2 regions of the Nocardia sp. NBC_00881 genome follow, and region 1 is predicted to be linked to the other one. Evidence: predicted binding sites of a transcription regulator. Region 1 holds the regulator's gene; the other holds the start of a gene.

Region 1 (7,510 bases):
CGCAGCGGGACACGCTGATCAATACCTGACCAGGGCCAGGGCTCGGCGTCGGCAGGTCGGTTATCTCGAACTTCGTGTCGGTGACGACGGCGGCCCTCATGGCGACTCCTCGGATCGGCGGCGCACGGCGGGCGCCTCGTGCGGTCACCCAGCCGCCACCCTAATGCGCGGTAACGGGCACGAGGGCGAAACGTAACGGGGCGCCGACGGCTCCGCGGGAGCGTCCACTGTGTTCCTGCTACGGCCGACGATCAATGGTCGTTCACGCCCTTGCTGGTTCCACGTTGGTCAGGTTGCCGTCGGTTTAGTGGTGGCCGAGCCCGGCGGTTCTCGGTAGCGCGACGCTCGTGCGGCTCGCGGAAGGTCGCGACGGCCAGTGGACTCGACCGGGCACCCATCCGGCCGCACTCGCTGAAGTCCTTCGGGTTGCGCGCCGCCCTGATTTCGGGTCGCGGGAATCAATCGCGGCGGTCGCTCGTTGAGCTGTACGGCAACATTGAGTGTGTGTGGCTCAAGTTTCAGTTGACTCCCGGTGTCCAATGGGTGCAAGATTGAGTCGACCACGCTCAGCGTTGCTGGGACCGTGCTCCGTGTGGTGCTTGGGGCGAGGTCTCGCGGCACCCACCAGGTGCCGTTGGGCGGCTCTTCGCCCGGCACCGACACAGATAAGTACGTCAACTAGGAGGAACCACCATGGCTCGTGCGGTCGGAATCGACCTCGGGACCACGAACTCGGTCGTCGCCGTTCTCGAAGGCGGCGAGCCGGTCGTCGTCGCCAACTCGGAAGGATCGCGCACCACCCCGTCGGTCGTCGCGTTCGCGAAGAACGGCGAGGTACTGGTCGGCCAGCCGGCCAAGAACCAGGCCGTCACCAACGTCGACCGCACCATCCGCTCGGTCAAGCGGCACATCGGCACCGACTGGTCCGTGGCCATCGACGACAAGAAGTACACCGCGCAGGAGATCAGCGCCCGCGTGCTGATGAAGCTGAAGCGTGACGCCGAGGCTTACCTCGGTGAGGAGATCACCGACGCGGTCATCACCGTCCCCGCGTACTTCGAGGACTCCCAGCGGCAGGCGACCAAGGAAGCCGGCCAGATCGCGGGCATGAACGTGCTGCGCATCGTCAACGAGCCCACCGCGGCCGCGCTCGCGTACGGCTTGGACAAGGGTGACAAGGAACAGACCATCCTGGTCTTCGACCTCGGTGGCGGCACCTTCGACGTCTCGCTGCTGGAGATCGGCGAGGGCGTCGTCGAGGTCCGCGCCACCTCCGGCGACAACCACCTCGGTGGTGACGACTGGGACGAGCGGGTCGTGCAGTGGCTGGTCGACAAGTTCAAGGGCAGCTCGGGCATCGACCTGACCAAGGACAAGATGGCGATGCAACGGCTGCGTGAGGCCGCCGAGAAGGCCAAGATCGAGCTGAGTTCCTCGCAGAGCACCTCGATCAACCTTCCCTACATCACCGTCGACGCGGACAAGAACCCTCTGTTCCTCGATGAGCAGCTGACCCGCGCCGAGTTCCAGAAGATCACCTCGGACCTGCTCGACCGCACCCGTGCGCCGTTCCAGTCCGTGATCAAGGACGCGGGCATCAAGGTGTCCGACATCGACCACGTCGTGCTCGTCGGTGGCTCCACCCGGATGCCCGCCGTTTCCGATCTGGTCAAGGAACTGACCGGCGGCAAGGAGCCCAACAAGGGCGTGAACCCGGACGAGGTCGTCGCCGTCGGCGCCGCCCTGCAGGCCGGTGTGCTCAAGGGCGAGGTGAAGGACGTCCTGTTGCTCGATGTGACCCCGCTGTCGCTGGGTATCGAGACCAAGGGTGGCGTGATGACCAAGCTCATCGAGCGCAACACCACGATCCCGACCAAGCGTTCGGAGACCTTCACCACGGCCGACGACAACCAGCCTTCGGTGCAGATCCAGGTGTTCCAGGGTGAACGCGAGATCGCCTCGCACAACAAGCTGCTCGGCTCCTTCGAGCTGACCGGCATCCCGCCCGCCCCGCGCGGCGTACCGCAGATCGAGGTCACCTTCGACATCGACGCCAACGGCATCGTGCACGTGACCGCGAAGGACAAGGGCACCGGCAAGGAGAACAGGATCAAGATCCAGGACGGCTCCGGTCTGTCCAAGGAGGAGATCGACCGGATGGTCAGGGACGCCGAGGCGCACGCCGCCGAGGACAAGGCCCGCCGCGAGGAGGCCGAGACCCGCAACCAGGCCGAGTCGCTGGTGCACCAGACCGAGAAGTTCATCAAGGACAACGAGGACAAGGTCCCCGCGGACGTGAAGTCCAAGGTCGAGGCGGCCATCGGTGAGGCGAACGAGGCGCTGAAGGGCACCGACATCGCCGCGGTCAAGGCGGCCGTCGAAAAGCTGGCGACCGAGTCGCAGGCGCTCGGCCAGGCGATCTACGAGGCATCGGCGGCGGATGCCGCCGCATCCGGCAACGGTGCGTCGAGTTCCGCGGACGATGACCAGGTCGTGGACGCCGAGGTCGTGGACGAGCCGGTCGACACGGAGAAGAAGTGACACAGGGCAACTCCGAACAGGAGCCGATCACCTTCGTCGACAACCGGAAGGTCGACCCGGAGACCGGCGAGATCCGCGAGCAGGCCGCGGACAACGGCGCCGCGGCGGAACCCGCCCCCGCCGCCGCGGCGGAACCCGCCCCCGCCGCTGCGGCGGAACCCGGCCCCGCCGCTGCGGCGGAACCCGGCCCCGCCGCGGGCAACGGTGCGCCCCAGACCGAGACGCTCGCCGACACCATCGGCGGCGAGCTCGCCGAGCGCACCGCCGATCTGCAGCGGCTGACCGCGGAGTACGCCAACTACCGGCGCCGCGTCGAGCGCGACCGCAAGGCTGCCACCGACGCCGCGAAGGCATCGGTGGTCACCGAACTGCTCGGCGTACTCGACGATCTCGACCGGGCTCGGGCGCATGGGGACCTGGAGTCCGGGCCGCTGAGGTCGGTGGCCGACAAGCTGGCGGCCGCGCTGCAGAAGCAGGGCCTCGAGGAGTTCGGTTCGGAGGGTGAGCCTTTCGACCCGACCCTGCACGAGGCCGTGCAGCACGAGGGCTCTGGGCATGACCCGGTGATCGGCATAGTTATGCGCAAGGGCTATCGGTTCGGCGATCGGGTGCTTCGGCACGCGCTCGTCGGGGTAACCGATGGCGTAGCCGATCTGGCGGAGACCGCCGATCGGCCGACGGAAGAGGCATCGGACGTTGATGCCGACACGAGCGACCGATAAGAACGCGAGAGGAGGAGATGCTCGGTGAGCCAACGGGAGTGGATCGAAAAGGACTTCTACAAGGAGCTGGGTGTTTCCTCCGCCGCCTCGCAGGATGAGATCAAGAAGGCGTACCGCAAGCTCGCGCGCGACTTGCACCCGGACGCCAATCCTGGCGACACCAAGGCCGAGGAGCGGTTCAAGACCGTCAGCGAGGCGCATGCCGTGCTGTCGGATCCGGCCAAGCGCAAGGAGTACGACGACACCCGCAAGCTCTTCGCGGGCGGCGGTGGTTACGGTCGCGGCGGATTCACTCCCGGCGCCGGCGGCGGCTTCTCGCAGGAATTCAACATCGGGGACATTTTCGGCGGCGCGAACGCGGGCGACGGTGGCCTCGGTGACCTGTTCGGTGGTCTGTTCAACCGGGGCGGCACGCGGACCGCGAGCCGCCCGCGGCGCGGCGCCGACGTGGAGACCGAGACAACGCTCGGTTTCCGCGAAGCGGCACAGGGCGTCACGGTTCCGCTGCGGATGACAAGCCCGTCGCCGTGCACTACGTGTCACGGCAGCGGCGCAAAACCGGGGACCAGTCCACGAGTCTGCCCCCTCTGCAACGGAACCGGCGTCGTCAGCCGCAACCAGGGGGCGTTCGGCTTCAGCGAGCCGTGCGACGATTGCCGTGGGACCGGCTCGATCATCGACGACCCCTGCACCGACTGCCGCGGCAGCGGGATCCAGAACCGCACGCGCACCATTACGGTGCGGATTCCCCCGGGAGTCAGTGACGGGCAGCGGATCCGGTTGGCCGGCCAAGGTGAGGCGGGGCTGCGCGGTGCGCCGTCGGGTGACCTGTATGTCACTGTGCACGTCAGCCAGGACAAGGTCTTCGGCCGCAACGGCGACGACCTGACCCTGGTGCTTCCGGTCAGTTACAGTGAATTGGTCTTGGGCACAACGGTTTCCGTGCCAACGCTGGAGGGCCGGGTCGGCGTGAAGGTGCCTCCTGGTACTGTCGACGGCCGCATCCTGCGGGTGCGTGGCCGTGGCGTACTCAAGCGCGGCGGCGGTGCCGGTGACCTTTTGGTCACCGTCAAGGTCGCGGTGCCACAGAAGCTGGACAGCGATGCCATCGATGCGCTGAAGCGCTACCAGGAGGCGGAGAAGGCGAGCGGATTCGACCCACGTGCGGGATGGGCGGGTGCGTGATGTCGTCGGATCCGAAGAACGCGTCCGCCGGTTCGCGTGCCGAGTTCTTCATGATCTCGGTGGCGGCCCAACTCGCGGGCATGCACGCGCAGACACTGCGCACGTATGACCGACTGGGACTGGTGACGCCGCAACGCACTTCGGGCGGTGGGCGCCGCTACTCGGCACGGGATGTGGAGCTGCTGCGCGAGGTGCAGCGGCTGTCCCAGGACGAGGGTGTCAACCTGGCGGGCATCAAACGCATCATCGAACTGACCAATCAGGTGGAGGAACTGCGCCAGCATGTCGCCGAACTGTCGGCAGAGCTGGAGCGGCTGCGGGCGGGCTACCGGCCCGATCTCTCGCCGCCGCAACGCAGCACGGCGTTGGTTGTCTGGAAGCCGCGCAACCGGCGCTGACGACGTCGGCACACCGATGGGCCTCCGGCCACGGGTCGCGAACCGCGATTCGGCGCCGGGGGCCCGCTGTCGTTTCCGGACGCTGGTGCTCACTTCAGCGTTAGCCGACAGTAAACCAGAACATGTTCCGGGGAAGTTGTTCGAGTCAAGCCATTTCGGTGTCGAGCCCACCGGTTGATTCGGCCATCGATCGGTCGGCGGTGTCCTTGTCGTTTACTCGTTCTGATCTCCGTTCACCCATCACGCATGTTGCCCCAAGGTCGCTGCAACAGACCGACCGGGATGAAATTTTCCAAGCCACCCTTGTGGATTCGGCGAGTGCACGACTGATTTTTCGCCAGATCGACCGTCTTCCAGTCGGTTTCTCTGGCGTGTCTTGTTTCCTGTCCTCGTTTCGACGGAATTACATACGAGAAATTCGAGCGGATGACTCCGTTGCTGGCAAACCTCGCCTACACTTCGTTACCATCGACTGCTGTCGAGTGTCCCGCAGCACCGCACTCGCCGGCACGGTTTGTGTTCGAGTGCGAAATGGGGTTGTGAAACAAATGGATTCGCGCACTGTCGCTTTGATCAGAACAACTTTCAAGGCGGTTGCTGCGGAGGAAGGGGGGTCGGAGAAACTGGCGAGATCGTTTTACGCGATCTTGTTCACGGACTACCCGCAGGTCCGCGATTTCTTTCCGGCCGCCATGGACGCGCAGCGCGATCGCCTCGTCAAGGCGATCGCGTACGCTCTCGACCGGCTGGAGGAGCCGAACAAGCTGCTTCCCTTCCTCGCCCAATTGGGCAGGGATCACCGCAAATACGGCGTACAAGCCGAGCACTACCTCGCGGTGGCCACCTCGCTGAAGACCGCTGTGCAGATATTCGCGGGCACTGAGATGTGGACCGACGAGGTCGACCAGGCGTGGGACGAGGGCCTGAAGATCATCGCCGACACCATGATCGGTGCGGCGGAGAAGGAGACGACCCCGCCCATCTGGACCGGCACCGTGATCGAGCGCCGGGAAGTGCTGCGCAACCTGACCATCGTCCGGCTGCAACTCGACCAGCCCATGCAATACTCCGTCGGCCAATACGTGAGCGTGCAGATTCCGTCGCGGCCACGCATGTGGCGCTATCTCTCGCCCGCCGTGCCCGCCGACACCGATGGCGAGATCGAATTCCACGTCCGCGGCGTGCTGGGTGGCTGGGTCAGCTCGGCCATCGTCGGCCAGACCGCTGTCGGCGACCAGTGGCTACTCGGCTCGCCGCTCGGCGGCCTCGGTGTACCGCGCAACCTCAAGCGCAAGATGCTGATGATCGGCTGCGGCACCGGCCTCGCACCGCTACGCGCACAGCTCATGGCGATGGCGCAGCGACGTGTCAACCCGAAGGTTCACCTGTTCGTCGGCGGCCACAACCCATGCGATCTCTACGACCTGGAGACGCTGAACGACCTGGCGGTGGCCAACCGCTGGCTCACCGTGACGCCGGTCACCGAGCACGACGAAAACCCTTGGTGGTATACCGAACCCGACGGACCCCAACCACTTCGGCCCGGCTTGGAACCTCGGGTCACCGGTCAGATCGGCAAGGTTGTCGCGAGCTTCGGGGCATGGGCCGACCGGGATGTGCAGATCGCCGGTTCGCCGTCGATGGTGCAGACCACGAAGTTCCGGCTGATGGCGGCCGGGATACCCGCGAAGAATATCCGCCACGACCCGCTGTTCTGAATTGTTGACCGCGAACGCGCTCGTAAGACTCGCGCTGTGCGAGGTTGCGTGTTGCTCTGACGTGCGGGCTCGGTCCGCGGGATTTCTGGTGCGTCCGACCCGGGGCTGTGCCGTACGGTTCCTGCCTGATGAGCCGGACGACTTCCCTCGGCGGCGCGAGGCTCGCGAAGCATGCCGCGCCCGGGCGCGGCAAACCGAACACAGCTCAGATTCCCTCGAATTGGATTTGCTCAGCAGGAGTCCCGGTTTCGAGCAGTCGGTCGAGGGTGGTCTGGACCATGGCGGGTGAGCCGCAGACCAGCACCTGGTGATTCAGGAACGCGCCATGCGACCCGAGGACGTCGGCGAGCGTGCCGTGCAGCATGTCGTCCGGTGGGAAACCGATGTCGACGCGGGACTGCTCGTACCACTCGTCCACCCAGCCGGGATCCTCCAGACTTTCCACCACGGGAATCACAGTGAGCCATGGCAATTCACCGGCCAGTAGGGACAGCATGTCCGCGGCGTAGAGGTCGCGCGGCGACCGCCCGCCGATGAACAGGTAGGTGGGCGGCGGGTCCGGCTTGCGGGCCAGGTCGAGGATCTGCGCGCGCATCGGCGCCAATCCCGTGCCGCCCGCGATCATCACCACCTCGTCGCCGTCCGGGTCGACCGTGAACGCGCCGAGCGGAGCACCGATCCGCCACGCGTCGCCCGGCTGGGTGTCGGCAACGATCGCGCCGCTGCACCATCCGCCCGGCACGGTGCGCACATGGAACTCCAGCTTGCCGTCCAGCGAGGGCGGCAAGGCGGGCGAGAGCCTGCGCCGCACGCCGGGCTGTTGCGGCACCTGCACCTCGACGGACTGGCCCGCGGCGAACGGCACGAACTCGCCGATCAAACGGATTACCGCGAGGTCGTGGCGCAGCCGATGATGGCCGACGACGGTCGAGGTCCATTCGGGCGC
Region 2 (7,510 bases), 310 kb from region 1:
CGCTCAGTGCCGCCGTGAAGCCCGCGGTGCCGAGTGCGGCGGCATCGCGCGGGCTCAGCTCCTCCAGCTTGACCACCCAATCCCCGGGAACTCTGGCGTATTCCGCGAAACCACCGTTGTGCGAGACTCCGATCTCGTAGCCGTGCGCGACCACCAGGTCGCCGGGAGCGAAGTCGTCATCCGAGGACGAGACCACCTCGCCGGTGATGTCGATGCCGGGCACGATCGGGTAGTCGCGGACCACACCGCCCCCCTTGGTGATCGCCAGGCTGTCCTTGTAGTTCGCGCTCGAGTAGTGCACTTTGATCGTCACTTCGCCCGGCCCGAGGAATTCCTCGTCGACCTGCTGCCGGGTCAGGACGATCCCGCTGTCCGATTCGTGTGCCACCATCGTCCAGAACTCCATGCCGACGAGCATACGAGTGCGGGGCCCCATGCCAGGGGCGCCACGACTACTCGGGGACGAGTTCGAGCCGGACGCCGAGCAGTCGAACCGGGCGGTCGAGCTCGAACCGATCGATGATGTGCAGCGCGGTCTCCGCGATCCGCGCGACGTCGATGGTCGGTTCGGGCAGCTTCTCCTGCTTGCTGCGGGTGTAGAAGGTGTTGGTCCGCACCGTCACGGACACGCGGGTGCCGACCCGGCCCGCGGCGGCCATCTCCTCGGCGACCTCGGTGGCCAGCCGCGCCACCTGGGCACGGATCTCGCCAGGATCGGTGAGATCGTGCGGGAAAGTCTCGGATTTGCTGCGGCCCACGGGAACTCGCGGTTCAGTGGTGACATCGGTGTCGCCCTTGCCGTGGCCGAGCACCCAGAGATACGGGCCGGTGTTGGGCCCGAACTCGGCGGCGAGGCGATGCCGGTCCGCTGACATCAGATCACCGACGGTGTCGATGCCGAGGTCGGCCAAGCGGGCGGCGATTCGATTGCCGATGCCCCACAGTGCGTTGGTCGGGCGGTGGGCCATCACCTCACCCCAGTTTCCGGCGGTCAGCCGGAAGACGCCCGCGGCGGCGCCGGCGCCCGTGGCCGGTTCGGCCGACGACTTTCCCGACGACTTGGCGAAGCCGGTGGCGAGTTTGGCGGTGAGCTTGTTGTCGCCGATGCCGATCGAGCAGGTCAGGTGCAAACGGGCGATGGCGGCGCGAATCTCGTGTGCGAGAACCTCCGGATTGTCGGTGTCGGCGGCGAGGAACGCCTCGTCCCAGCCCCACACCTCGACCCGCCCCGGGAAAGTCCGCAGCAGCGACATGACCTCGTCGGATGCCTCCTCGTATGCGGCCATGTCCAGCGGAAGGAACACACCCTCCGGGCACTTGCGCTGCGCGCTGCGCAGCGCCATCCCGGCCCGCACGCCGAACGCACGCGCCGGATAGGACGCGCACGTCACCACCTTGCGGGGCTCGGTGGGGTCACCGTGCCCGCCGACGATGACCGGCAGGCCGCGTAGTTCCGGATGGCGGCGGAACTCCACCGCCGCCTGGAACTGGTCGAGATCGACGTGCAACAGCCACCTGGCCACATGCCGTTCTTACCGCAGTGGTCCGACAAGCCGTCGGATTTCCGGCGGGATCGACCAGCATTCCGCACGGCGGCTTCTGGGCCTGGCTGCTACGCCGGCCCCGATGGGCTGACTTTCCCCTGCTGAAAAGGTCTCCCATGCATTGCAGCGCGCACAAAACAGAACTGAATTGGCGGCTGCACTCGGTTTCCGAACCGCCATTTCCTCCGCTATTCGCCGGCACACGGCACACACGAACGGGCCGGGCGCGGAAACGTTCCGTGCCCGGCCTGGTTCTGCTTGTCAGGCGGTGGCTGCGAACGCCGGGCGTTCCACGGCCGGTTCGGCGACCGGCTCGATGGCATAGGCCAGGATGTCGGCAACGTCGGCAACGGGGCGGACCTCCACCGCGGCAAGCACTTCCGCGGGGACGTCGTCCAGGTCCGGCTCATTGCGGGCCGGGATGAACACCGTCTTCAGCCCGGCCCGTTGGGCGGCGAGCAGCTTCTGCTTTACGCCGCCGATCGGCAGCACCCGTCCATTCAGCGTGACCTCGCCGGTCATGCCGACATCCGAGCGCACCTGACGATCCAGCGCCAGCGACACCAGAGCGGTGACCATGGTGACGCCCGCGGACGGCCCGTCCTTAGGCACCGCACCGGCCGGGAAATGGATGTGGATATTGCGATCCAGTACCGACGGCTCGATGCCGATCTCCGCCAGGTGCGAGCGCACGTAGGTCAGCGCGATCTGCGCGGATTCCTTCATGACGTCGCCGAGCTGGCCCGTGAGGGTCAGCGAGCGCTCGCCCTCGGCGGCGTTGGCCTCGATGTAGAGGACGTCGCCGCCCGCGCCGGTCACGGCGAGACCGGTCGCCACACCCGGAACGGCGGTGCGTTCCACCGAATCGGGGGTGAAGCGCGGACGACCCAGGTAGTCCTTCAGGTCGCCGAGACCGATCGTCACGGATTGCGCGGAAGCGCCACCGTGCTCGGACTTCACCAGCGCCTCATAGCCCAGTTCGGAGTCGTAACCCGATCCGGCCGGAGTAGTTCCGTCCTCGGACTTCACCAGCGCGTCGTAGCCGAGTTCGGGGTCGTACCCCGATCCGGCGGGGACGATTCCGCCCTCGGACAGCCGGGTCGCCGCCTTACGCAGTGCCTTCGCGATCAGCCGCTCCATCTGCCGGACACCGGCTTCCCTGGTGTAGTTCGCCGCGATCTCGCGAAGTGCCTCCTCGGTGATGGTCACCTCGTCGGCGGTCAGCGCGTTGCGCTCCAGCTGCCTGGGCACCAGGAAGTCGCGGGCGATGGCCACCTTGTCATCCTCGGTGTAGCCGTCGACGGTGATCAGCTCCATCCGGTCCAGCAGCGGGCCGGGGATGGTCTCCATCACGTTCGCTGTGGCGATGAACAGCACGTCGGACAGGTCCAGGTCGAGATCGAGGTAGTGGTCGCGGAACGTGTGGTTCTGCGCCGGGTCCAGCACCTCGAGCAGGGCGGCGGCCGGGTCGCCGCGGAAGTCTGAGCCGACCTTGTCGATCTCGTCGAGCAGGACGACGGGGTTCATCGAGCCGGCCTCCTTCATGGCGCGCACGATGCGACCCGGCAGAGCCCCGACGTAGGTCCGCCGGTGACCACGGATCTCGGCTTCGTCACGCACGCCGCCGAGGGCGACGCGAACGAACTTGCGGCCCAGCGCCCTTGCCACGGACTCCCCGAGCGAGGTCTTGCCGACGCCGGGCGGGCCGACCAGCACCAGCACCGCGCCAGAGCCGCGTCCGCCGACGACTTCCAGGCCACGGGCGGCCCGACGGGACCGGACGGCCAGGTATTCGACCATGCGGTCTTTGACCTCGTCCAGGCCGTGGTGGTCGGCGTCCAGGACCGCGCGGGCGGCCGAAACGTCGGTGCTGTCCGTGGTTTTCACCGTCCACGGCAGCTCCAGCACGGTGTCCAGCCAGGTCCGGATCCAGCCGGATTCCGGGCTCTGATCGCTGGCCCGCTCCAGCCTGCCGACCTCGCGCAGCGCTGCCTCGCGGATGTCGCCGGGGAGGTCGGCCTGCTCCACCCGGGTGCGATAGTCGTCGGCACCGTCGGGCTCGTCTTCGCCGAGTTCCTTGCGAATGGCGTTGAGCTGCTGGCGCAGCAGGAACTCCCGCTGGCTCTTCTCCATGCCCTCGCGGACGTCTTCGCTGATCTTCTCAGTGATCTCGGCCTCGGCGATGTACTCCTTGGTCCACTCGACCAGGGTGGAGAGCCGCGTGGCCACGTCGGGGGTTTCGAGCAGTTCCCGCTTCTGCTCGGCGGTCAGGTACGGCGCATAACCGGCGGTGTCGGCGATTGCCGACGGGTCGGTCAGCTGATTGACCGCGTCGATGATCTGCCAAGCCTCGCGGCGCTGCAGCACCGAGACGACCAGCTTCTTGTACTCGGCGGCCAGTTCCTTGGTCCGGCCATCCGGTGCGGGAGTGTCGACCGGCTCGGCCTCGACCCACAGGGCGGCGCCGGGTCCGGTGACCCCATGTCCGATCTTGGCGCGCCGTTCAGCTTTCAGGACGGCCGCCGGTGCTCCACCGCGCATCCGGCCGACCTGTTCGATGGTCGCGACCACGCCGTAGGCGGCGTAGCCCTCGGTCAGCCGCGGCGCGAGCAGCACGGCCTCGGTCTTGGCGGCGCGTGCGGCGTCGATCGCGGCCTGAGCGGATTCGTCCAGTTCGATGGGCACGACCATGCCCGGCAGCACGATCGGATCGGTCAAGAACAGCACCGGCAGGTTCTGTGGTGTAGTCACGTGTTCGACCTTCCAAAAAGTTGAGCGATGCCTACTCAACCCCGGCGTTCCCGGGTTTGTTCCGCCCTGTTCAGCTCGTTCGCTTCGGGCGAAACTGTAGGTGTCGGTGTGTTGAGCCGGTTTCCGGATTTCCTGTCGATCGGAGTGCGTCGTGAGACTGTCGGCCATGTCGTGGGCCGATGTCGAGGTCAGGTACGTCGATGGATCCGGCCTTATCGCCGAGGGGGTGGCGATTCCGCAGACCGCGTTGGCCCGCGACCAGCTGGGCGAATACCAGGCCCAGGCCGCGATCGCCGCCCTGAGCACCTCCGAGACGGACTGGGTACAGATCGTGGAGTGGTACGACGAACTGCTACTCCTCACCGTCGGCCCGGTAGTGCGGCTGAACCGCGCAGTAGCGGTCGGTGAGGCCGACGGACCCCGAGCCGAACTGGCCGAACTGGCCGAACTGGACCCAGCGCTGCCCCGCCACACCGCAGTCCGGGCCTACCTCCTCGAACGCGCCGGCGATCTCGAGCAGGCCGCCGCCCACCAAGCCCGACAAGCGCATCAGGAGGACGTTCCCTCGTCCAGACACCCGGCGCATAGAACGTCTTTCTATGCCGCCGGGCGGTCGTAGGCGCGATCCTGCTCGGCCAAAGTCGCGGGCGCCGGGGATCTGTCGAGCAGATAAATGTTGTGTGATCTGATTACACAACATTTAAAGGAGGAGGATCGGCATGCGACCCGCTGAGGAACTGCGCTATCTCATCTTGGCCATTCAGCGTGAGGGAAATCGAATACTCTCCGCGGATCTGCGGCCATTGGGTTTGACCCCGTCCCAGGCCGAAGTTCTCAGGGTACTGACCGATCATCAACCACTGACGCTCGCCGGGCTCGGTGAACTTCTGGTCTGCGAGACCGGTGGTAGCCCGAGCAGGCTTGTCGATCGGCTGGTCACCTCGGGCCTCATCAAGAGAGAGGCCGCGCTCGACGATCGGCGCCGGATCACGCTCACACTCACGGCGGAGGGAGAACAACTGTCGTCGAAAGTCGCGGAGATCGAAGAACGGCTGTATCAGACGATCGACGAGGTCACGGACGGCCAATCCATCGACGAGGCGCTCGAGCTGATGCGAGGTTTCGCCCGCTATTTTCCTGCCGTGCGAGCCGTCGGCCGCCGTGCCATCCTGCGGATCGCCGAGTCGGCCGAGTCGCCCAGTTGATCCTGCCGCTCGCGCGTTCACGCCCCCGGACGGGCCGCTCGAGAACTGCCGACATGGGTGCCCGCGCCACGTTGACACCCCTCCAACGCAATGAGAGTGTGGGGGCCTCGATATGTCATACCGGCGGTTCCGCCGGCTCGGCCCAGGGAGTCCCATCGATGTCGTCGCTCGCCGTCGGCGTGTTCATCGACTGGGAAGAGTTGACCGGACAGTCGAAGTTCGTCGTCGACCTGATCACGTTCCCGATCTTCAGCTCGCTGGCGGGCTGGCTGACCAACTGGACCGGCGTGCTGATGCTGTTCTGGCCGGTGCGGTTCCGCGGCGTTCGCGTTCCTGGCCTGCCCGTGCTCTATCCCTACTTCCCGCGCCGGGTCCAAGTGCTGCCGACCTTCTCCGGTGACGGGCGTCGCCTCGGATTCCAGGGATTCATCCCGGCCCGCGCGGAGAAGATGGCCAGCATCTGTGTGGACAAGGCGCTGATGCGGATCGGCAGCCCCAAGGACTTCATCCACGAACTCGACCTGGACGGCATCGCCGACTACATCGCGATGCTCGCGCGCGAACAGGTGCAGTCGCTGGTCGACGAGCTGATGTACCGGGAGAATCCGGACCTGTGGCGTACCGTGCCGCGCGCCGCCAAGCAGATGATCTACCAGCGGGTGGATCGCGAATTGCCCGCACTGTCGCGCCGGGCGTTCGAATCGCTCGGCGACAACGTCGACCAGCTGATCGACATCAAGAGCTTCGTCATCCGCTACCTGCGGGAGAATCCGTCCATCCTGAAGGATCTGACCACCACGATCGCGGCACCAGAGCTGCGGTTCATGGTGCGAATCGGGTTCCTCGGCGCGCCGTTCGGTCTCCTACTGGCCCTGTATATGCATGTGCACCAGCACATTCCGGTGATCGGCTCGGTGCCGGGCTGGGTGATCGTACTGCTCGCCTCAGCGGCGATCGGCGTGATCGTGAACGTCATCGCCGTGAAGATGGTGTTCGAGCCGGGCGACCCACGGCCGAGGTACAAGTATCTGTGGAAACAGGCACTTCTCGCGAAGCGGCAGCCGCAGGCGGCTACCGACCTCGCACACATCCTGGCCTACCAGGTGTTGACCCTGCCGAATCTGTCGAAGGAGCTCCTGGACGGCCCGAACGGGGACAAGACCAGGCAACTGCTGGAGCACCTCATCGCCGACGAGATCAACCGCCGGCTCGGGCTCACGACCTCGTTCGTGCGGGCTGCGCTCGGCCGCCGCCAGTTCGACAATCTCAAGGTTGGAGCTGCGGGTGCGGCGGTCGGCCTGGCGCCGAGCCTGGTCGAGGACGAGGAATTCACGCTCGAGCAGGCGAAGACCATTGACGAATTCGCCACGCACAAGCTCCGGCGGCTGACGCCGGGGGAGTTCATGGAGATGTTCTACGCGTCGGTCGAACAGGATGCCTGGCTGCTCTACCTGCACGGCGCGGCCCTCGGTTTGGTCGTCGGCACCGCGCATCTAATCATTTTCGGCTGGTAGCCGGTCCGCGCACCGCGCGGCCACAAGGACGGGGAAAATACAAGCACGCACGCTTGCATTTTTCTCGGCCCGCTGCGAAGCTGAACCGCGAAGGCACCCGAGGCGGTGTGCCCCGATCGGGAGGGGAACGGATGGCCGACCTCGAAGTGCTACTCGGCGATTTCGCCGCCGAATGCGCGGATCTGGAACGGCTCGTCGCCCCGTTGTCACCGGCGGACTGGGCGCAGCCGACCCCGGCGGCCGGCTGGACCATCGCACACCAGATCGGCCACCTGGCCTGGACCGACGAGGTCGCGACCATCGCCGCCGCGGCCCCAGGCGGCTTCCAGAAACTGATAGCCGATGCGGGGCCACGTGCGCTCACCTTCGTCGATGAAGCTGCCGAGGAAGCCGCGGCCGCACCACCCGCCGAACTGCTCGACCGGTGGCGGCACGGACGCACTACCTTCACCGACGCGCTGCGCGCAGTGCCCGTAGGCGTCAAGCTGCCCTGGTT

The links. The regulator HspR, encoded in region 1, represses chaperone genes until heat shock. The targets are predictions, from matches to a motif close to ANNTGAGTNNNNNNNACTCANNT.
Region 2: lon (endopeptidase La) is a predicted target of HspR. The motif match lies at 4,314-4,336, and genes of this name have one in related genera.

Annotation. Positions count from the first base shown of each region.
Region 1 is NZ_CP108798.1:5,354,358-5,361,867, reverse strand. It holds gene OH799_RS22880 (zinc-binding dehydrogenase) at 1-100, opposite strand, end outside; gene dnaK (molecular chaperone DnaK) at 694-2,541, shown strand; gene grpE (nucleotide exchange factor GrpE) at 2,538-3,263, shown strand; gene dnaJ (molecular chaperone DnaJ) at 3,288-4,448, shown strand; gene OH799_RS22860 (heat shock protein transcriptional repressor HspR) at 4,448-4,846, shown strand; gene OH799_RS22855 (FAD-binding oxidoreductase) at 5,395-6,564, shown strand; gene OH799_RS22850 (FAD-binding oxidoreductase) at 6,770-7,510, opposite strand, start outside.
Region 2 is NZ_CP108798.1:5,663,624-5,671,133, forward strand. It holds gene OH799_RS24225 (oxidoreductase) at 1-406, opposite strand, end outside; gene OH799_RS24230 (DNA polymerase IV) at 453-1,523, opposite strand; gene lon (endopeptidase La) at 1,806-4,235, opposite strand; partial or broken gene OH799_RS24240 (RNA polymerase subunit sigma-24) at 4,507-4,914, shown strand; gene OH799_RS24245 (MarR family winged helix-turn-helix transcriptional regulator) at 5,015-5,500, shown strand; gene OH799_RS24250 (hypothetical protein) at 5,659-7,014, shown strand; gene OH799_RS24255 (TIGR03084 family metal-binding protein) at 7,146-7,510, shown strand, end outside.